Regions from separate parts of the Vibrio sp. V30_P3S12P165 genome, predicted to be linked through region 1. Evidence: predicted binding sites of a transcription regulator. Region 1 holds the regulator's gene; each other region holds the start of a gene.
What was found. Region 1 encodes CRP, which controls carbon source genes, mostly activating them, when cyclic AMP is high. Its sites were predicted from a motif close to TGTGANNNNNNTCACA; they were not measured.

Region 1 (5,376 bases):
ACAAGAGGGGTTTACTTGTCGTAATTATGTCGACATTTTTGATGCCGGCCCAACAGTAGAATGTGACCTTCGTCACATTGAGTCTGTGCGTCACTCCGTACGGGCTCGAGTTGAAGTGGCTCGCCATGCTAGTGGGCAAGATTACTTAATGTGTAATTGTACCTTTGAGAATTTTCGGGCAACGGCAGCCAAGGCGGGCTATAACCGAGAACGTGAGGTGGTGATCATTACACCTGACGTCGCGAAAGTACTAGAGGTCGAGCAAGGAGACTGGTTGCGGATTCTAGCGCAATAAAATAAAGGGGCAAGATCATGACACAATGGATTAATGGGCAATGGTTAGCTGGTGATGGAGAGGTTTTTTCCTCACTCAGTTCATATAACGGTTGCGTAATTTGGCAAGGAAATAGTGCGAGTCAAGTTCAAGTAGAGCAAGCGATTGCAGCGGCCCGTTCGGCCTTTATTCGTTGGAAAAATTGTCCCTATCATGAGCGAGAGCAAATCCTGCTCCGCTTTGCTGATCTTGTTCAAGCCAATAGTGAAAATATCGCAGAAATCATCGCTAAAGAGACCGGAAAACCGTTATGGGAAGCACGCACTGAAGCTGCAGCGATGGCGGGAAAAATTGCCATTTCCATTCGGGCTTATCAAGATCGCACAGGGGAACAACACCGTGCAACTGCGGGAAGTCAACTAGTGTTACGTCATCGCCCGCTGGGAGTCATGGCGGTATTTGGCCCTTATAACTTTCCTGTTCATCTACCGAATGGACATATTGTTCCGGCTTTATTGGCGGGTAATACGGTCGTATTTAAACCTTCAGAACAAACACCTTGGTGTGGCGAATTAGCGGCCAAGCTTTGGCAACAAGCGGGATTACCCGATGGTGTGCTGAACCTTGTGCAAGGTGGTAAAGAGACGGGCATTGCGCTAGCAAGTTCTGCGAATATTGATGGATTACTGTTCACGGGGAGCGCCAATACTGGCCATCTCTTACACCGTCAGTTTGCTGGTCAACCTGAGAAAATGTTGGCATTAGAAATGGGTGGTAACAACCCGTTGGTGGTGTCGAAGCAGTATGGTGAGATTGATGCCACCGTTTATACTATTATTCAATCTGCCTTTATTAGTGCAGGGCAGCGTTGTACTTGTGCTCGTCGCTTGTATCTTCCTGCTGATGAATCTGACGATCGACTGCTAGCGAAGTTGGTTAGTACTGCGGCCAATTTAATCATTGATGAACCGTTTGCCGAGCCTGCTCCTTTTATGGGGCCGTTAATCTCGGTTGCCGCAGCACGGGCAATGATTCAAGCACAGAAACATTTATGTTCGCTCGGAGCTAAGCCATTGTTGGCGGCTCAGTTGACTCATTTTGCGTTTGTTACTCCCGCCATTCTTGATGTGACGGAAATCGATAATTTACCCGATGAAGAATATTTTGGCCCATTGCTGCAAGTGGTCCGTTATCAGACGTTCGAGCAAGCTGTCGCATTTGCGAATCAGACTCGTTTTGGGTTGTCTGCGGGGCTGATTTCTACCGACGATACAGAGTGGCGCTATTTTATCGATCATATTCGTGCCGGAATTGTCAACCGTAACCGCCCATTGACCGGAGCCAGTGGTGATGCGCCTTTTGGTGGCCCCGGTGCTTCTGGAAACTTACGTCCTAGTGCGTATTATGCGGCAGATTATTGCGCTTATCCTATGGCTTCGATGGAAGGGGAAAGCACACAATTGCCCACGACTTTAGCGCCTGGGATCGAGCTTATCCTATAAACGAGTAAATGGTTGGGTAAAAATAAGGAGACGCTATGACTGTTGATGAATTATTCCAAGCCTTATGGGCTGATTACACCACACGACTTTGTCCTTCTGCGCAGCAAGTGCATCAGTTACTACAAGAAGGTTTTCCGCTAATCAATGACCATATTGCTTTACGAACCTTTAATATCGCACCGCTGGGCATGAATACTTTAGCTCAGCCTTTTCTAGCCTTAGGTTATCAAGCGTGTGGTGATTATTTGTTTGAGAGCAAAAAGTTAGTCGCTAAGCATTACGAGCACTCAGATCCTAAGCAGCCGAAAGTGTTTATTAGTGAATTAAAAGTTGAAGCGTGTTCAGCTGAGTTACAAGCGATAGTCGCTAAGTTAGTGGCTCAAGTGGATACGTCTCGTTTTGATCATGTCGACTTTCTTTACGCAGGCCGTCTATGGGATCTCTCGTTTGCTGATTATCAAATCTTAGCCAAAGAGAGCGAATATGCGGCATGGTTAGCGGCTCATGGCTATGGGGCAAATCACTTTACGGTCAGTGTGAATCAGCTCAAGGCATTCAATCAGGTTAAAGCGGTCAATGACCATTTACGTCAGGCAGGCTTCACCATTAACGAACATGGCGGTGAAGTGAAAGGAACCCCAGAAGTATTACTAGAACAGTCCTCGACCATGGCCGATAAGGTGCCAGTATCGTTTCACGAAGGTGTTGAAGTGATTCCTGGTGGTTTTTATGAATTTGCTAAACGTTATCCAATGGTAAATGGACAACTCTATCAAGGCTTTGTTGCCGCTTCTGCCGATAAAATTTTTGAGAGCACAGATAGAAAGTCGTGACCAAATAAAAAGCTACTTTAAAATGAATAAAGTAGCTTTGTGCATCTGTTATTTAATATCGCTAGCGGGTACCGTAAACGACAATGGTTTTGCCGTGTGCTGAAATTAAGTTTTGCTCTTCCAGCATTTTTAAAATACGACCCACAGTTTCACGTGAACAACCGACGATTTGGCCAATTTCCTGACGAGTGATTTTGATTTGCATCCCATCAGGATGAGTCATTGCATCAGGTTGTTTTGCTAGGTTGAGAAGCGTTTGCGCAATACGACCAGTCACGTCTAAGAAGGCAAGGTCGCCAACTTTTTGGCTGGTGACTTGCAGACGACGGGCCATTTGGCCTGACAAACGCATCAGAATATCAGGGTTAACTTGAATCAATTGGCGGAATTTTTTAAATGAGATCTCTGCCACTTCACAAGGCGATTTAGCTCGAACCCAAGCGGTACGTTCTTGATCTTCTTCGAACAAACCAAGCTCGCCGATGAAATCACCTTGGTTAAGGTAAGAAAGAATCATCTCTTTACCTTCTTCATCTTTAATCAGTACCGCAACAGACCCTTTGACAATGTAGTACAAAGTTTCTGCCTTTTCGCCCGCATGAATCAGCGTGCTTTTAGAAGGGTACTTATGAATATGACAATGTGAAAGAAACCACTCTAGTGTTGGGTCGGTTTGAGGTTTACCTAGAACCATAATATCTCACTTCCTCTGCAGGGTATGCTCGCTGCTGTCCATATATTTTAGCGAAGCCTTAATGGGTTAACTAGAATAAGAGGACTTCCTAATTGCTGCAAGCTATCTTGTGTTCGGTATGGAATAGTATCCTTTTTCTCAGGCGATTTCTTGATTTTAATCGTATCAAAGTACGGATAATCTAAGCAAAAGTGTGCACATGATCACGGTATGAAAAGTAATCGTCATTAGCACGGAATGATTAACCAATTTTGCCCGATTCAATCAACTGTTGCAGTAGTGGTCGAACGATTAACTCCATGGTAAAGCTCATTTTTCCACCGGGGACAACGATGGTGTTGTGGCGAGACATAAATGAACCGTCTATCATCGCTAATAGATAAGGATAATCGACATTCTTGATCCCTCGCAGTCGAATCACCACAAAACTTTCATCTAAGCTAGGAATGCCTTTGGCGTTCAGTGGATTAGAAGTGTCAACCGTTGGAACACGTTGAAAGTTAATGTGCGTGCGAGAAAATTGTGGCGTGATGTAATTAAGGTAATCATCCATTGAGCGAACGATGGAGTCCATGACCGCTTCTCGCGAATGACCTCTATCACGGGTATCTCGAACGTATTTTTGAATCCATTCTAAATTGACAATCGGTACCATGCCTATCAAAAAGTCAACATGCTGCGCAACATTGATTTCGCCATCGACAACTCCGCCATGAAGTCCTTCATAAAACAATACATCAGTATCTTCAGGCAGCTGTTGCCACGGGGTAAAGGTACCGGGCATTTGATTATAGGGAACGGCTTCATCAAACGTATGCAGGTAACGGCGAATTTGACCCGTACCTGATTTACCATATTCCCGAAAAAATTCTTGTAGCGCGGGAAAATCATTCGCTTGTGGGCCAAAATAACTGATGTGGCGACCTTGTTCACGCGCTTTTCGAATTTCAATATCCATTTCTGGGCGGGTAAAACGATGAAAACTGTCTCCTTCGACCCAAGCGGGTTTAATGTTCATCATATTGAACATTTTCCGAAATGCTTCTGATGTCGTGGTGGTTCCTGCGCCTGAAGAGCCAGTGACGGCAATAATAGGGTATTTTGCTGACATGACAAACCTTGTCTATAAATCCTCAACAGGTCACAGCGACCGTGTTGTTAGTTTTCACTATATCATGGAAAATTCGCCGCAGAAAATGGCAGATTCACACTCAATTAGCGAATTTTACTTTTGATATCGATCGTTTCATGTAATTCTGAATAGACGATCACCGCTTCTCCTGTTTCCAGTTGGTGCTTTACTTGCTCGATTTTATCTTGCAAGCTCACCTCTGTTTCACCGTAGTCTGTCCCTTCTCTTAATACAAATTCTCGGATTAAATTCTCTAAGGTTTCATTGGCGATCTGTTGCCAAGGTACGATCATAAATACCTCAATTTATTTTATGTTCGAAGATCAATCGGTGAGCCACCGTTTTAGAATGATAAAAGTGATAAACAGCGAGCTTTGTGGTCAGGCGAATGAAAAGGCTTACAGCCCTGCGTAGTAGTCGGGGAGGGCTTTTTCTAACCAAAGCTCCGGTTGTGTGAGGGTGCCGGAGATAAATCCGACATGGCCACCATTGGTAAATAGTCGATAATCTATATTGTCGGGCAGCGAAAATTTAGGAATGACGGCATCGGTCATAAATGGGTCATCTTTGGCATGGATGATCTGGGTTGGGGTGCGGATTTCTTTCAATCGCTGCATACCAGAACAGCGTTGATAGTAATCATGCGCATTTTTAAAACCATGCAGTGGGGCGGTAATGAGCTGATCAAAGTCATACAGTTTTGTGATTCGTTGAATACCGTTTTCTGAAAGTCCGAGTGTGTCTTGGAGTAAGCGATGCTTTTTCAACGCGTTGCGTTTTAATGATGAGAGCAAATAACGACAATAGAGTTTGGAAAAACCTTGTTCAATACGTTGTGAGCAAGCGGCTAAGTCCAAAGGAGCTGAAATGGCCGTGGCAGCGGTAACAATGGGATCCGTTTGATAATCCGCAAGGTAATTGATCAACATATTACCGCCTAA
Region 2 (5,376 bases), on a different contig from region 1:
TAGAAGCAATCGCTAATAAGGCGGGAAGGTAAACATAACCAATACTGTAATCGGGTAAATTTTCTAGATGATAGCCGTGCAAAATAAAACCCAGCATCCCTGACATCGCAATCATTAAGCCACAAACCGCAGACGAGCCCACCGCCTTTCTCATTTCAATGCCATGACGATTTAAAAAGGGCACAGTAAGAGAACCACCGCCGATGCCTGCTAACGTAGAGATAATACCAATAACGGTACCAGACAAGGTGGTCACCCAAGCTTTCGGCATCGGATGATTTGAGCGCGCTTGGATAGAAATCACCATTTGTATGGCAAGCAGTAAGACAATCACACCAAATACTTTGGGTAGATAATGGCTAGGGATCCACTCTGCCACGCCAGAACCTAAAAACCCACCAAGCAAAACTCCGGGTAACAAACATTTAACAACGAACAGATCAACATTACCTAACTTAAGATGATTAAATGCTGAAGAGGCTGATGTAGCAATAATGCTGGCTAAAGACGTCGCGAGCGCCAAATGCATAACAATATCCGTTGCAATCCCAGCCTTAGGTAACAACCACAATAAAGCTGGCACCACGAGTAATCCCCCGCCGATGCCTAGCAAGCCAGCCAATAAACCCACAATAACGCCGAGTATGACCAGTAGAGCAATTAATTCGATTCCCACATTATATTCCTATTTCTTTCCCGCACGAATAAAGCCGGCAAAACCCAAACTTTCAAAATGAACCTGCATCATATTGTAAATGTCATGCCCATAGGATTGCATTAAGGCTTTCTGGGCTAATAACTGCAAGTCGCTACGCGCTGAGTGGCGAACTAAATACTTCACCTTAGCAACATTAGAAGCATTCATGCTTAACGTTGTGTAACCAAGACCGATCAATAACAACGCACCGATAGGGTCGCCCGCTAACTCACCACATACACAAACCGGAATCGAATATTGCAGACAAGTCTGTTGGATCTGTTTTAAAGCCATGATCACGGCTGGATGCATCGAGTCATAGACATCAGCAACGTGAGCATTGTTCCGATCAACGGCTAATAAATATTGCGTTAAGTCATTGGTACCAACAGATACAAAATCAATTTTATTGGCTATCATCGGTAGCAAGTAGAGCATTGATGGAACTTCGAGCATTATTCCTATTTTAGGCATCACAATACTGGCATCCAACTTGACCGCTTCTTGGTAAGCTTGCTGGATTAACGCATGAGTATCATCAAGTTCTTTTGCGCCAGAAACCATAGGCAATAAGATCCTAAGATTATGATGCTCACTATTCGCCCGCATCATCGCACGCAGTTGAATAAGAAAAATATCAGGATGATCAAGAGTAAAACGAATACCTCGCCAACCAAGAAACGGATTGTCTTCTTCGATTGGTAAATAAGGCAGAGGTTTATCACCTCCAACGTCTAAAGTTCTCATCACCACAGGGCGATCAGGATAAGCATCCAGTACTGCTCGATATTGTAAAATCTGTTCTTCTTCAGATGGAAAGCGATGCTGCAGTAAAAATGAGATTTCGGTCCGATATAGCCCAATGCCATCAATGCCTTGATTAATAGCAATGTTAGTATCGGCACTTAACCCTGCATTCAATAACAGCTCAATACGTGTTCCATCTTGGGTAAAGGCTGGTTCAAAAATCGCCTCATTGACCATTTTTGATAGTTGCAGTTCTTCATATGCTAACGCCCGATACTCGGCTACAATCTGCTTTCCTGGTGAAATAAACAGTTTACCGCTGTACCCATCAACAATACCTCTTTTACCATTGATCTGCTTTAGGTTTAGCGAAACCCCCATAATGGCAGGTATACCAAGTGCACGGGATAAAATCGCAGCGTGTGAATTGGCCGCTCCCTCCAACGAGACAACCGCTAATAATTTATCTTTTGGTAATGTGGCCAAAATAGAAGCGGTAAGCTCACGAACAACCAAAATAATCGGTTTCTCGAGCTGCTGCTGCTCATGCTCAGTATTATAGAGAAAATAGAGTAGACGCTGGCCAAGCTCTCGAATATCTTGTGCTCGCTCACGCAAATACGCATCCGACATACGAGCAAACCGATTAGAGTAACTTTCAACGACCTGACGTAGAGCCCAATCTGCTCGGTCTCCTTTTTGGATCTGTGCTTTTAAATCATTGCCCAGCATGGGATCATTGAGTAAATGAGTAAAGAGATCAAAGATGGCTAATGCTTCTTTATTGATATCGTTATCAAGTTTTTTTCTTAATTTACGAAAATCACTCAGTGCACTTTCCATCGCTCGAGTAAGCCAAGCTTGTTCTTTTTCTACATCAAGTGTTGATGCAGGGCAAACATCCACTAACTGTGGTTGAGAATCATCCCACCATAACTCGCCAATCGCCACTCCTGTTGACGCAGGAATACCGCTGATGGCCTGCTGCTTCTTAGCCAGTCGCCAATGCCCTTGTGTTTGAGCATAAGCAACAATTACCGCTAACTGAGCTGCTAACGTGACTAAAAAAGAGACTTCCATCTCACTAAATAAACGGGGAGATTTTTGCTGAACCACCAGCACCCCGAGCACTTGCTTACGATAGATAATCGGAGTGCCAAGGAAGGAATGGTAAACCTCTTCTCCTAATTGCTCAAAATATTTGAAGTTGGGATGCTGAGAAGCTTTGGCAAGGTTAATCGGCTCAGCTGTTCGCTTCACTAATCCCACCAATCCTTCGTCAAAACCGATATGAATTTTATCGCCTTTAAACTTCAAGCCTTGGGTCGCCATCAGCTCTAGGCGTCCCATTTCTTCATTAACTAAGTAGACGGTACAACATTCAGTCGCCATGGCACTGCATGTTTGTTTGACAAAAATATCCAACGCTTGATAAACGTCTTCAACTTTTGACACTTGTTCAACTATGTCCCTTAGCTGAGAAAGCATACTTATCCTCTTCGGTTTTTGCGCCTGCCTTTTATTTTCCGCTCTTTAAAAGGCATCGCTAAGGAGGCAAACTCTTTCATCGCGCGTCGATAAACATCACGCTTAAAAGACACGACTTGCCGAACTGGGTACCAATAACTAACCCAGCGCCAACCATCAAATTCAGGGGTACTTCCACGTTGCATGTTAATTTTTGACTCATCACATTCAATACGCAGTAAGAACCATTTCTGTTTTTGTCCAATACAGACAGGTTGAGAGTCCCATCGTACCAAGCGTTTTGGTAGTTTATATCTTAACCAATGACGGCTGGTCGCAATGATTTTGACATCTTTTTTGGTTAACCCAACCTCTTCGTAAAGCTCCCGAAACATCGCTTGTTCGGGAGACTCACCCTCATCAATGCCTCCCTGTGGGAATTGCCATGAGTGCTGTCCATATCGTTTCGCCCAGAATACCTGACCATGGTTGTTACATATCACAATACCTACATTGAGCCGGTAACCATCGCCATCTATCACTGGCAAACCTCTAGTAAAATCTTAATGATGCTGATTTTTCCACATATCCCCAACAGGAGCAAACGAACTCGTGTGATTCATGCGATATTTATGACTAAGGAAGACTAAAGGGTACTCTTTTTATCCTTCCAAATAGTTATCAACAAAAGAATGAGACTTTGAGCACATTTATTCACGTTTTCTGTGAATAACCATGTGCAGAAATAAGTGAACAAAATAAAATCGCTTTTTTTTCCATTTTTACATCCATAAAAAGTTGAGAAAATAAAAAACTAATTAATTTAATATCAAACAGTTAAATTAAACCACCCACGATACACACGTTAATGATTTGCCAAGATCATAAAAAAAACACAAATGTTCAAAGATCAACCAACCCTACGGTTATCCACACAGACACGCTGTAACAACGCATAAAATGGAAAAGATTATTGAAAAGAGGCCTTCTAAAGCCCTGTATATCTATCCACACTAGTCCAATCATTTATTCCCTTGATTATCCTGTGGATAACCCAAGCACAACGCTTTTCTTTGCTTTGAATAAATCATCAATACGATCCTTTTTAGGATCGTTTTTGTTATAATCGATATTTTTAGTTGTCAAGAATCCCATGAAACCTGAACCTAAGAGTGAACAAGAACTACTCGATAGAGCGCAACACATCGCGGGGCTGACATTTGCTGAATTAGCTCAACAAGCAATGATGGAAGTTCCACTTGATCTTAAAAAAGATAAGGGTTGGGTCGGTCAGTTATTAGAATGGCATTTAGGGGCAAGCGCGGGCAGTAAGCCTCAACAAGACTTTGCTAAATTAGGTATTGAGCTAAAAAGTATTCCGATTAGTTATACAGGAAAGCCCTTAGAAACCACGTTTGTCTGCGTTGCACCACTAACAGGTATCCAAGGATTAACGTGGGAAAATAGCCATGTGCGACATAAATTATCACGCGTTTTATGGATGCCGGTACAAGGAGAACGAGAAATTCCTTTGCCTGAACGACGTGTTGGATCGCCCTTAATCTGGAGCCCTTCGGCAGAGGAAGAAGCGCTGTTAAAAGCAGATTGGGAAGAATTAATGGAATTGATCGTGCTTGGGCAAATATCACAAATTACAGCCAAGCATGGACAAGTCTTACAGCTGCGTCCGAAAGCCGCTCACGGGCGTGTCAAAACAGAAGCTTATGGTGTCAATGGCCGTCCCATTCGAACCCTACCACGAGGGTTTTATTTACGAACTCAGTTCACAGCGAAATTACTAGCGCATTATTATGCTCTCCCCTGTTAGCCTTTATCTGGTTAATTCAAGTTTTTTCAGCTCTTGCATCAGGTGACCAACCACAAGATCTCGCTAAAATTTATTTTCACTAGAAGTGAGGTTCGCTTATAGTAACATTCTTGTAGCAAATCACTGACGTTGTACGAAAGCGATAGGCTTTTTCATCGCAACAAGGAAGTACTATGCAATATACCAAACTGCCACATTCCACCTTAGAAATCAGTAAAATTGGCTTAGGTACCATGACATTCGGTGAACAAAACAGTCAAGCCGATGCTTTTCAACAGCTTGATTACGCACTGGAACGTGGAGTCAACTTTATTGATACCGCTGAAATGTATCCAGTACCACCCAATGCTAAAACCCAGGGTAAAACTGAGCAATATATTGGTAACTGGATAGAAAAATCGGGTAAACGAGAAAAAATCGTCCTCGCGACCAAAATTGCTGGCCCTCGTAATGTTGACTACATCCGCGATAAAATGGCTCTCGATCACCGAAATATTCATCAAGCCATTGATGAGAGTTTACGGCGTCTAAAAACCGATTATATCGATCTTTATCAATTACACTGGCCACAACGGCAAACAAATAATTTTGGTCAACTGAACTACTCATACCCAGATACACAAGAAGAAGTTACGTT
Region 3 (5,376 bases), on a different contig from region 1:
ATCCTTCGTCAATATCTGCACAATCAATTATCAAGTATACGTGTTAGCCCTCGGTTTTTAGCCGGTCAAGTTAATTTTTGTACCCTAATGCCGATGCGTTCTATCCCTTTTAATGTAGTCTGTTTACTTGGTATGAATGACGGTGTTTATCCCCGTACCATGCCAGCAGAAGGGTTTGATTTGATGCGCCGACGGATCCGGCCGGGTGATCGTTCTCGACGTGATGATGATCGTTATCTGTTTTTAGAGGCAATTTTATCGGCACAACAGCGGCTTTATATCAGCTACGTTGGTCGCTCAATACAGGACAACAGTATCAAAGCACCTTCAGTTCTGGTGAGTGAACTATTGGAATATTGCCAGCAAAACTACTGTTTGCAGGGGGACGAAACCTTACCTAGCGATGAATCGGGTGAAAAGTTATTAACTCAATTGACGCTACAACATGCCATGGTTCCATTTAGTCCGCAGGCTTTTGAGGGGCAAATGAAAAGCTATGCCAAAGAGTGGTTACCCGCCGCATTGCGACAAGGCTCCGCGAGTTTAGCTTTTAACCAGCCAGTTGACGATTATCTGCTGGGAGTGAGTTATCCTCTTGAGTTAGATTGGGTTGAACTGCAACGTTTTTGGCGCTTACCCGTGCGCTATTTTTTTCAGCGCCGATTAAAAGTCACTTTTGAGGCTCCGCTCAATGTACTTAAAGATGAGGAGCCTTTCGCGTTAAATGGTTTGGCGAGTTATCAGTTACGCGATGAGTTATTGGCGACGTTACTTAATCAGCCACAGTCGTTGGCAAGGGAAGAAGTATTAAACGTGTTTGCCGCTCAGCAACGTGCGCAAGGACGTTTGCCAATCGGCGCTTTTGGTGCTTTAGAGCTAGAGACGAATCGTGTTCAAGCGGAAGCTTTATTCGATTGCATTCACACGTTATGTCAACAGCCACAGCCTGATGTTGAAATATCCATGACATTGCATCCATTCGGCGTGGATAAACCGATATGGTTAACGGGGTGGCTGACGCAAGTGTATCAATCGGGTTTGGTGCGCTATCGTAGCGGAGCGATTCGCGCACAAGATCTCCTCGCCGCTTGGCTTGATCACTTAGTTTTTGCTGCCATGGGCTATCAAGCTGTCACGCACCTGATTGGTTATGATCGTAAAGAGGGAGTCACTCACTATTGTTTCCCAATTTTGGCAGAGCCTACCGAGGCCCAAACGCGATTAACAGAATTAGTATCCTTCTATTATCAAGGGATGACCGCACCTTTACCTTACTTTCCTAAAACGGCTTTAGCGGCGGTGGAAGCCGGATTTAGCCGTGGGAAATTGGTTGAGGATGAACAAAAAGCGCTGAAAAAAATGGCAGATACTTTTAACGAGAGTTACTCCTCACCAGGTGAAGGAAGTAATGATTACATTGCTCGAATTTGGCCTGAATGGAATGATGAACTGGCCAAACAGGTGCGCTTATTGGCCAGCTTGGTGATTCAACCAGCAAGGTTATCGTGGCAAGATAGCGCGGATCAAAAAGAGTAAGGTGGCCGCCAGTAAATCATTATTAGTGTAGGGCGTTTGCTGTACGGCCACAGGTCAGAGGGACCAGAATGGTTGAGAAGTTGTTAGCTGTACTCCATTAATGCGGCGCAGTGTAATCGGTTGCTATGCACTGCACCGTGAGTCAGCTCTCATATCTTTCGGTACTCAGGCGTTTCAGCTTGATCAGATAGAAGAATTCAATCCAGATCACATTCGTATTCATAGATATCTCAAAGCAGAGTAGCAGAGTAAATGATGAGTAATATCGACACTATTGTCCCGCTCCCGTTAGATACTTTAACGTTTCCTTTGCATGGAGCAAGGTTAATTGAAGCTTCGGCGGGTACAGGAAAAACCTTTACCATTGCCGGGTTATATTTGCGACTACTTTTAGGACACGGCACTCTGCAGACTCGGCACAACCAAGCGTTGACCGTAGACCAGATTTTAGTGGTGACCTTTACCGAAGCGGCGACCGCTGAGTTAAGAGATCGAATTCGTCGTCGTATTCATGAGGCTCGTATCGCTTTTAGCCGTGGTAGTAGTCATGATCCGGTCGTTAAACCGTTACTTGAACAGATCACCGATCATGCTTTTGCTGCTCAGCTTCTATTGAATGCTGAGCGACAGATGGATCAAGCGGCGATCTATACCATCCATGGTTTTTGTCAGCGTATGTTGACCCAGAATGCGTTTGAATCAGGAATGCGTTTTGATCATGAATTTATTACCGATGAAAGCCAATTAAAAGCGCAAGTCGTGGCCGACTACTGGCGGCGACAATTTTACCCACTTCCGATTAACCTTGCTGGAGAAATTCGCCGTTTATGGCCTTCACCTCAAGCCTTACTAGATAGCATTGGCCGATATTTAAGTGGTGAAGCCCTTTGTTTTATTCCCCCCATGATGAGTGACGATCTTGCCGCATTACATCAGAGTCAGTTGGCAAAAATAGAAGCGGTGAAACAGCAATGGCGAGCCGTTGAACAAGACATTGAGACGATCATTAGCCATTCAGATGTGAATAAACGGAGCTATACAAAAAAATCGTTACCGGAATGGATTAAGCGCGTTTCCTCTTGGGCGGCTAGTGCGACAATCACTTATGATATTCCCGATGTATTGAGTCGTTTTTCTCAATCGGTTCTTATTGAAAAAACGCCGAAAGGAAATGCACCTCATCATCCATTATTTGTCACTATTGACTCTTTTCTTGCTCAACCGGTCGGTTTACAGGGGCCTTTGATGGCTCATGCCATAACGGTTTGTCGACAGTTATTATCTAACGCAAAATCGAGCCAGCAATGGCTCTCTTTTGATGATTTATTGAGCCAATTATCAGCTTCCCTTGCGCAAGATGAACAAGGAATATTAGCAGAGCGAATTCGTCAGTTGTATCCGGTGGCGATGATTGATGAGTTCCAAGACACTGATCCATTGCAGTACCATATTTTTAGCCACGTCTATTTGGCGCATCCGACCTGCGGCTGGTTTATGATTGGTGATCCTAAACAGGCGATTTATGCCTTTCGTGGTGCTGATATTTTTACCTATATTACCGCAAGAAATCAGGTTACAGCTCATTACACATTAGGTACTAACTGGCGTTCTAGTGCGCAGATGGTGGCAGCGGTGAACCAGTTATTTACTCAGCCAGATAGCCCTTTTATTTATGATAAAGACATTCCCTTTTACCCGGTACAGGCTAGCCCGAAAGCGTCGCAAAAGCAGTGGTTTTTAGCAGGGCAAGTTCAGCCAGCATTAACATATTGGTATCAGCAGGCTGATGCACCGGTGAGTAAAGGAGACTACCAAAAAATCATGGCGGACGCGACAGCCAGTCAGATTCAGAAACTATTAACAGCCGCTCAGCAGGGAGAGGCTTATTTTGAGCCACATCGAGCTATCGAACCGGCAAACATTGCGGTACTCGTGCGTACTGGTAGTGAAGGGCGTTTAATTCAACAAGCGTTGGCACAGCAAGGCATTGCCAGTGTTTATCTTTCAAATCGAGACAGCGTTTTTAGCAGTGTGGTTGCCGCAGATATTCAGCGCTTGTTGCTGGCTGTTTTACATCCAGAAGATGAAAAAGCGTTACGCAGTGCACTCGCTTCCCCCCTGTTCGCCCTGAATGCCGCTCAGTTAGATTTACTCAATAATGATGAAAATGAGTGGGAAACGGTACAACATGAATTCAAGTATTATCGAAAGTTTTGGCAAGAGCGTGGTGTGCTACCCATGTTACGCTCAGTACTGAGCCAGCGACATATAGCAGAACGCTGGCTTGCTGAGACCCATGGTGAGCGACAACTGACCGATTTTATGCACTTGAGTGAGTTACTGCAACAAGCGACTCAAATGCTTGAAAGTGATCATGGTTTATTGCGCTGGTTCGCTCAATCGATCGAGGATGCTCAAGCGGGCAGTAGCCATGATGATGCGATGTTGCGCCTTGAATCAGAGCGAAACCTGGTGCAAATCGTCACCATTCATAAATCGAAAGGGCTTGAATATGACTTGGTTTTTTTACCTTTTGCCTTGAGCTATCGGGTTGCGCAAGAAGGAAAATATCATGACCTGACCAGCGGTAAAACCGTACTTGATATGATGAAAAGTGATGCCGCCTTACAGCAAGCTGATAAAGAACGATTAGCGGAAGATTTGCGCCTTATTTATGTCGCGCTAACTCGCGCCGTTTATGGCTGCTTTGTTGGCGTTGCACCGCTGCGTAATGGACGTTCAACCAAAGAGCCGACCGGGGTACATTTAAGTGCTCTAGGATATTTATTGCAAAACGGGCAACTGGGAGACATTGTTACCTTGACTCGCGTCCTATCTCAGCAGGTGACGCTTAATTCTGTGGTGGTCACCGACCCTCCAGAGCCGCAACTTGAACCTTTTAGTCCATTCAATGTGTCACAACCAGAGCTTAGTGCTGAAACGTTACAAGTTTCGATTGACCGTTCATGGCGTGTAACCAGCTATTCTGGATTACTAAAGCAAGGGACACCTCGACAAGAAGGTGTACTTGAACCGATAGGGTTTGATATTGATTCGGCCGGAGAGCAAGATGAACGTTTGCTGACTGACGGCAGTGAACGCAGCATTTTTACTTTTCCTCGTGGTGCCACTCCCGGTACCTTTTTACACGCGATCTTCGAAGATGTTGAGTTTACTGAGTCAGCATATAGCGAGAACAATCGAATGACGATTGAAAGCTTAATGGCGCGTTATCAAATTGAGCCTGAGTGGCTTGAGGTCTTGAAAAACCTGGTTGAAACGGTGTTAAGTACCCCGTTGGATGGTCAAGCGTTATCTCTTAACCAAATGGCCCCAACACAGCGCTTAACGGAGATGGAGTTTCTCTTACCGATTGAACTATTAACCGCCCCAGAACTCAATCGAATGGCGCATCGTTATGATCCATTATCTGCTCAAGCGGGGGAGTTGGGATTTTATCCAGTGCAAGGTATGTTGAAAGGGTTTATCGACTTAGTTTTTGAATATAAAGGTAAATACTATCTATTAGACTGGAAATCAAACCATTTGGGAGATGAGCGGCAGGCCTATCAAGGCGAGTCGCTTGAGCGGGCGATGGTTGAGCATCGCTATGATCTGCAATATCAGTTATACACATTAGCGCTGCATCGTTTTTTGCGTAGCCGTTTAGCCGATTATGATTATCAGGTTCATTTTGGGGGCGTGTATTATCTCTTTTTACGCGGCATGGATGGGCAATCGCCCTGTGGCGTGTTTTATGCCAAACCGAGTTTTGAATTTATTCAGTCCCTAGAGCGAGCGATTGATGGTCAGACTGCATTACCGCCGGTTAATGACTTA
Region 4 (5,376 bases), on a different contig from region 1:
CAAAAAAAGCGCGGAAACGATAACTTAGTTTTATGTGGCCTTGCTATCTCTTTTTTATTTGGTGCTTTGACTAGCTTTCTTATTTATTCAGGCGATCAACGAGCCGCCAGTTCAATTCTATTTTGGACTATGGGTGGACTAGGCCTGGCTCGTTGGGATAATTTGCTTTTTCCTTTAATGGGCGTTGCTGTTGTTGTATTGCTATCAATCAAACGCTATAGAGCGCTCGATACCTTGCTTGTTGGTGATCAAACCATTTACTCACTTGGTATGAATGTACATCGTTTACGCAGTGAAATATTCATTTGTTGCGCATTTTGTACTGCTGCGATTGTTGCAATAACTGGTGTAGTTGGGTTTATCGGCTTAATGGTTCCACATTTGATCAGACCCTTTTCGGGGATGACGCACCGACGTTCTCTACCGCTTATCGCACTTTGGGGGGCGGTAATGATGAGTCTTGGTGATGTGCTTAGCCGAACATTATTAGCACCACAAGAATTGCCAGTTGGGATTATTACCGCTGCAGTCGGTGGTTTGTTTGTTTTATATTTAGTTTGGAAGAAAGGTTAGGGGTAAAGAAAGAGATAAGGTGCTAGGGCGGTGATCAAGATTCACATCGCCACGCATAGATGGCTGACTCATACGTGAGCCTTGTATCACGATCAAGAAGGATATAAGGCTCACGCAGTTTCGCTATGTTCAGCGGTATATGTTCAGCGGTAATAGCGCTTTAGAGCGATAAATACGCGAAAGGAATATCTGGGTTAATGGCTTCTAACGTTGCTTGGGTATCAGCCAAGTGGCTGATGGTGCCTTGTGACATCTCAATTAAAGCGGCAGCACAAATGTGTTCGAAAGCCTCTTTTGCCATGCGTAGTTGAATTAGTGCGACTTGCAAGGGGGGAAGGCTTGGATTAAATGCCGCATTTTCAGCATAAGCACCACTAAATTCTCGCCCTGACGTGGTGCGCAATGCTACACCACTTAAGTTATTTGTGTAGGGTGCGTGGCTGCGATTGAGAGCTTGTAAAGCGGTTTGCAGTAAAGGCTCATCAGTCTCAGTGAGTAACCCATGATCTACCTTTGACATCAGACCTGATTCAATGCCGAGATCTCGTGGGCCAAAAGATTCTGGTAAATAATACTGCAACGATTTTCCTTCACGTTCTGGAAGTTGAATAGTCAATGTTTGCGAAGTACTTAACTCATTCATAAATTGTCTGCAATGCCCACACGGACTGTAGTTGACCGTAATGTCGGTAATACCTAGCTCACCTTTCATCCAAGCATGGCTAATGGCGGCTTGTTCTGCATGAATGGTTTGGCCGAGCTGTACCCCAGACCATTCCATATTAGCTCCAAAATAAAGGCGACCACTGACTCCGCGTGCAATCGCACCAACATAAAACTGAGAAATAGGAACATAAGCATAGGCAGCAGCTACAGGCAGCAACGCAACCCTTAATTCAGCATCATTGAGCTGTGAAAGCGCAAGTAGCTGGTTAAATTGTTCGGCTGACAGCGTTGCATCGAACGCTTCACTAAGCACGATTGGTGAGAGATACGCGTTCACGGCAGCGGGCAGTTGTAACAATGCTTGTTCAATACGGCGATTCATAGTTTATCCTTATCCGTTTTTTGAACTTCATTCTAGTCAATTGACCGTTACTTACTGAGATCTACATCACTTATAATTATGTAATGATGTTTAATGTTTCATAATTAGAGTGATGTCACACATGGCGCAATCGCTCTCCTTGAACTGCGAGAGTTAACCATACCCAAACGACTCGATGCAGATAGGCGGCAAGTGAGTGATAAATTTGTTTGGAACAAATTTGAACAGCCGTAGGCTGGCTTTTGGTGAGAGCCACGGATGGCTCTCATCATCCCCATGAACATAGGCAAACGATGTGATTTGGGTGAACGAATGGTGATTGGGCTGAATGAAGGTAGCCAACACCGCTGCAGCTTCAAGTAGGAAGGGGATTCCCATAGATAAGCCACACACTAAATGCAAACAATGTTGGCGCAAGTATGGAGGTAATAATGCCACAAACAACGAGGGCGAGAGAGCTAAAGGCGGCATCTCGCGCATCTTTTTCCGCGCAGGAGGCTGTACCTAATGCATGAGAAACCGTGCCTGTGGTTAAACCTCTGGCTATAGGGTGAGTAATGTTAAGTAAGTTATAAATAGGGTAGGCGACGATAGCACCAAAAAGGCCGACCAGCAGTACAAGAATCGCTGCGATAGCGGGTTCACCTCCTAAGTTTTTCGCAACCTCCATGCCGATCGGTGTGGTGACCGATTTTCCCATTAAAGCTGCGACTAACGATGTGTCTGCTTGCATCGATAAGGCAATAAAGCTGGCGGTCAACATAGACATAATACTACCGACCCCGCAGGCCAACATGATAATACGCCAATTTGAACGAATTTGCGGGAGTTGTTCGTATAAGGGATAGGCTAAGGCAACCACGGCGGGTTGTAGCAGATCGCTGATCCAGTGGTTGTCGGCGTAATAGGTTTCAAAAGGAACCTGAAGGTAGATTAAACTGGGAATCAAAATAGCGATGCAGATTAATAGTGGGTTAGCTAAAGGGGTCTTACACTTTTGTGCTATCCAACGGGCAAAGAAAAAAACGATTAATGTGACAATTAACCACATTATTTCTCTCCTTTTTTAAGTGATCGGTCTAATACAAAACCAAGCGAAACCAATACAATCACGCTGCCTCCAATCGCACTTGCAAGGATCGGCCAAAGGTTATTGATTAAGACATCAAAGTGAACCATTAAACCAACGCTAATCGGAACAAAGAGTAAGATCATGTAGCGGATAAAAAGATGAGCACTGGGCCTTACCCAGTCGACCGGTACTAATCCACTGGCTAATAAGGCAAATAAAATGAGTAAGCCGATGATACTACCGGGAATGGCGATTCCCAACCAATGTTGTAACGTGATCCCAGCCCATAGGCAGAGAAAGATTAACCCCATAGAAACCAAATATTGAGCGGTTAATTTGAGGTAGTGATTGATAGTCTTCATGGTGAATTTCATTATTAATAAAGTGGGTTAGCAAGCGAGCGATTCTACATAGCGATACACGGATTTAAGAATGGCCATTTTTTTCTCATCACTTTGGTGCTCTTGCACTAAGTTTTCTAAATTAAGCATATAGTCTGGTAATCGTGTTTCAAAGTAATCGCGGCAGTGATCAGCCCAGCGGCGCTGCTCGGTGTCACTGAGTGTCCACGGATAATGGCGGGCGCGATAGCGAAAAAGTAGTGGAGCAATCCGTTGGTCGCTAAACTCAATGTCTAAGCTACCTAGTAATTCCGGGTGACTTGAGCGAATAATCTCCATGGCTGCTTTATCCGTGGGAGAAAAGAACCCATCATATAATTGGCTATCAACATCGGAATTAGCAGGGAATTCTCGTTCAATGGCAAAGAGGGAGACCAATTTTTCTCGAATGTCAGGATGTTGACGAAGTAAGCTGAGGTTCGCTAAGCATTGTTTTCGATCAATGCCAATCACCGCCGCATTATCCGCGGTTAAGGTTTTCGCTGGGGCCAAAATGGGACACTTATTGAGATGAACGAGTTTGATGGGAACCGGTAATTCATCGGCGGCTAATGCTTCTCGTTTTGTGTAAAGGCGTTGATGTAATTGCTCAGCGGTTAGCGTCAGAAGTGGTTCTGGATTTTTAGCTAAATCGACCACAATCACGGCGTTTTGGTTGGTTGGATGCCAGGCTATCGGAACCACCCAACTGGTGTATTGGCATTCTCGCCCCAACATGCCAGAAACATGCATTAAGGGGGTCATATTGACAATATCAACCAGATCAATCAGCTTACGCTTATGACGCATTGATAAAAAGTAATCAAATAGCTTAGGTTGTGCGGTTTTGATTTTTTTGGCAAGTTCAATGGTCGCTATCACATCACTCATCGCATCATGTGCATTCTCATGCTCAATGCCATTTTCTTTTGATAAATGTTCTAATTTAAAACTGGTAAACCCCTCTTCATTTTTTGGCCAGTTGATTCCTTCTGGACGTAACGCATGGCATGCCCGCATCACATCCAGTAAATCCCAGCGAGAGTTTCCGTTTTGCCAGCTCCAAGCATAAGGGTCAAAAAAGTTGCGATAACAAGTATAGCGCGTTACCTCATCATCAAAACGGATACTGTTATAACCGAGACTCGTGGTGTTAGGGGTGGCGAGTTCAGCGTAAATGCGAGCCATAAATTCAGGTTCGCTTATGCCTTCAGCCATCGCTTTTTGTGGTGTAATTCCGGTAATTAGCGCCGCTTCTGGGCCCGGTAAATAATCACAGGGTAATTGACAGTAAATCACTAAGGGATCGCCGATAATATTAAAATTCATATCGGTACGTACACCGGCAAACTGACAAGGGCGATCTTTCGCAGGGCTTGTTCCCCAAGTTTCATAATCAAAAAAGAAGAATGTGGGCTGGTGGTGTTGCATGTATGGTTGACCCAGTAACGAAGAGGAGGTGATGAGTATTAGAACATTCCGCTTAAGACATGGCAATGATTGGACTCGCTGACCTACATAAGTTTGGTGAAAAGAAACATAAGTTTGGTCAAAAGAAAACGCCAACCTGAGAGTGAGGTTGGCGGTGAGTATGCGAGACGTTAACGACTTAAGCTTGCTGTTGCTCCACTTGTGGCTCATGAACTTGATTCATTAAGCGGCTGGTTATCGTCCCCGCGGTCATCGAGCCTGAAACGTTCAATGCGGTACGCGCCATATCAATTAAAGGTTCTATCGAAATTAATAGCGCAGCAATCGTGACAGGTAATCCCATTGCTGGTAGTACAATCAGTGCAGCAAAGGTTGCACCACCGCCAATACCTGCGATACCGAAGGAACTGATGGTAATCATCGCAATTAAAGAGAGTACAAAATGGATATCGAGTGGGTTAATCCCCATTGTGGGGGCGACCATCACGGCAAGCATAGCCGGATAAATCCCTGCGCAACCATTTTGACCAATCGTGGCCCCAAACGAGGCAGAAAGGTTAGCGATTGCTGGTGGCACATTTAATTTTGTGATTTGTGCTTCAACATTGAGCGGAATTGTGGCCGCTGAACTCCGCGAAGTAAAAGCGAAGGTTAAAACTGGCCATATTTTTTGGAAGTAGGTTTTCGGGTTGACACCGACAAAAGCAACCAAAATACCATGCACAATAAACATCAAAGCAATGGCGATATAAGATGCGACGATAAAACCGAGCAAATTAAGAATATCGCTGGCGCTAGAGGTAGCGACGACCTTGGCCATCAGTGCAGTAATGCCGTAAGGCGTTAAGGCGATAATCATTTTGACTAACCGC

Region 2: the regulator CRP is predicted to act here: its motif matches at 3,605-3,620, upstream of rppH (RNA pyrophosphohydrolase).
Region 3: the regulator CRP is predicted to act here: its motif matches at 1,673-1,688, upstream of recB (exodeoxyribonuclease V subunit beta).
Region 4: the regulator CRP is predicted to act here: its motif matches at 1,726-1,741, upstream of cdd (cytidine deaminase).

What each region holds. Positions count from the first base shown of each region.
Region 1 is NZ_WXWH01000055.1:97,393-102,768, reverse strand. It holds gene astA (arginine N-succinyltransferase) at 1-295, shown strand, start outside; gene astD (succinylglutamate-semialdehyde dehydrogenase) at 313-1,776, shown strand; gene CAG57_RS11415 (DUF1338 domain-containing protein) at 1,812-2,609, shown strand; gene crp (cAMP-activated global transcriptional regulator CRP) at 2,671-3,303, opposite strand; gene CAG57_RS11405 (phosphoribulokinase) at 3,545-4,414, opposite strand; gene CAG57_RS11400 (YheU family protein) at 4,519-4,728, opposite strand; gene CAG57_RS11395 (hydrolase) at 4,834-5,376, opposite strand, start outside.
Region 2 is NZ_WXWH01000015.1:36,147-41,522, forward strand. It holds gene CAG57_RS03250 (TSUP family transporter) at 1-676, opposite strand, end outside; gene ptsP (phosphoenolpyruvate--protein phosphotransferase) at 686-2,932, opposite strand; gene rppH (RNA pyrophosphohydrolase) at 2,935-3,453, opposite strand; gene mutH (DNA mismatch repair endonuclease MutH) at 4,065-4,739, shown strand; gene CAG57_RS03270 (NADP(H)-dependent aldo-keto reductase) at 4,913-5,376, shown strand, end outside.
Region 3 is NZ_WXWH01000036.1:32,131-37,506, forward strand. It holds gene recC (exodeoxyribonuclease V subunit gamma) at 1-1,536, shown strand, start outside; gene recB (exodeoxyribonuclease V subunit beta) at 1,792-5,376, shown strand, end outside.
Region 4 is NZ_WXWH01000037.1:65,294-70,669, reverse strand. It holds gene CAG57_RS08495 (FecCD family ABC transporter permease) at 1-573, shown strand, start outside; gene cdd (cytidine deaminase) at 734-1,621, opposite strand; gene CAG57_RS08485 (LrgB family protein) at 1,977-2,672, opposite strand; gene CAG57_RS08480 (CidA/LrgA family protein) at 2,672-3,055, opposite strand; gene sbcB (exodeoxyribonuclease I) at 3,083-4,504, opposite strand; gene CAG57_RS08470 (L-cystine transporter) at 4,683-5,376, opposite strand, start outside.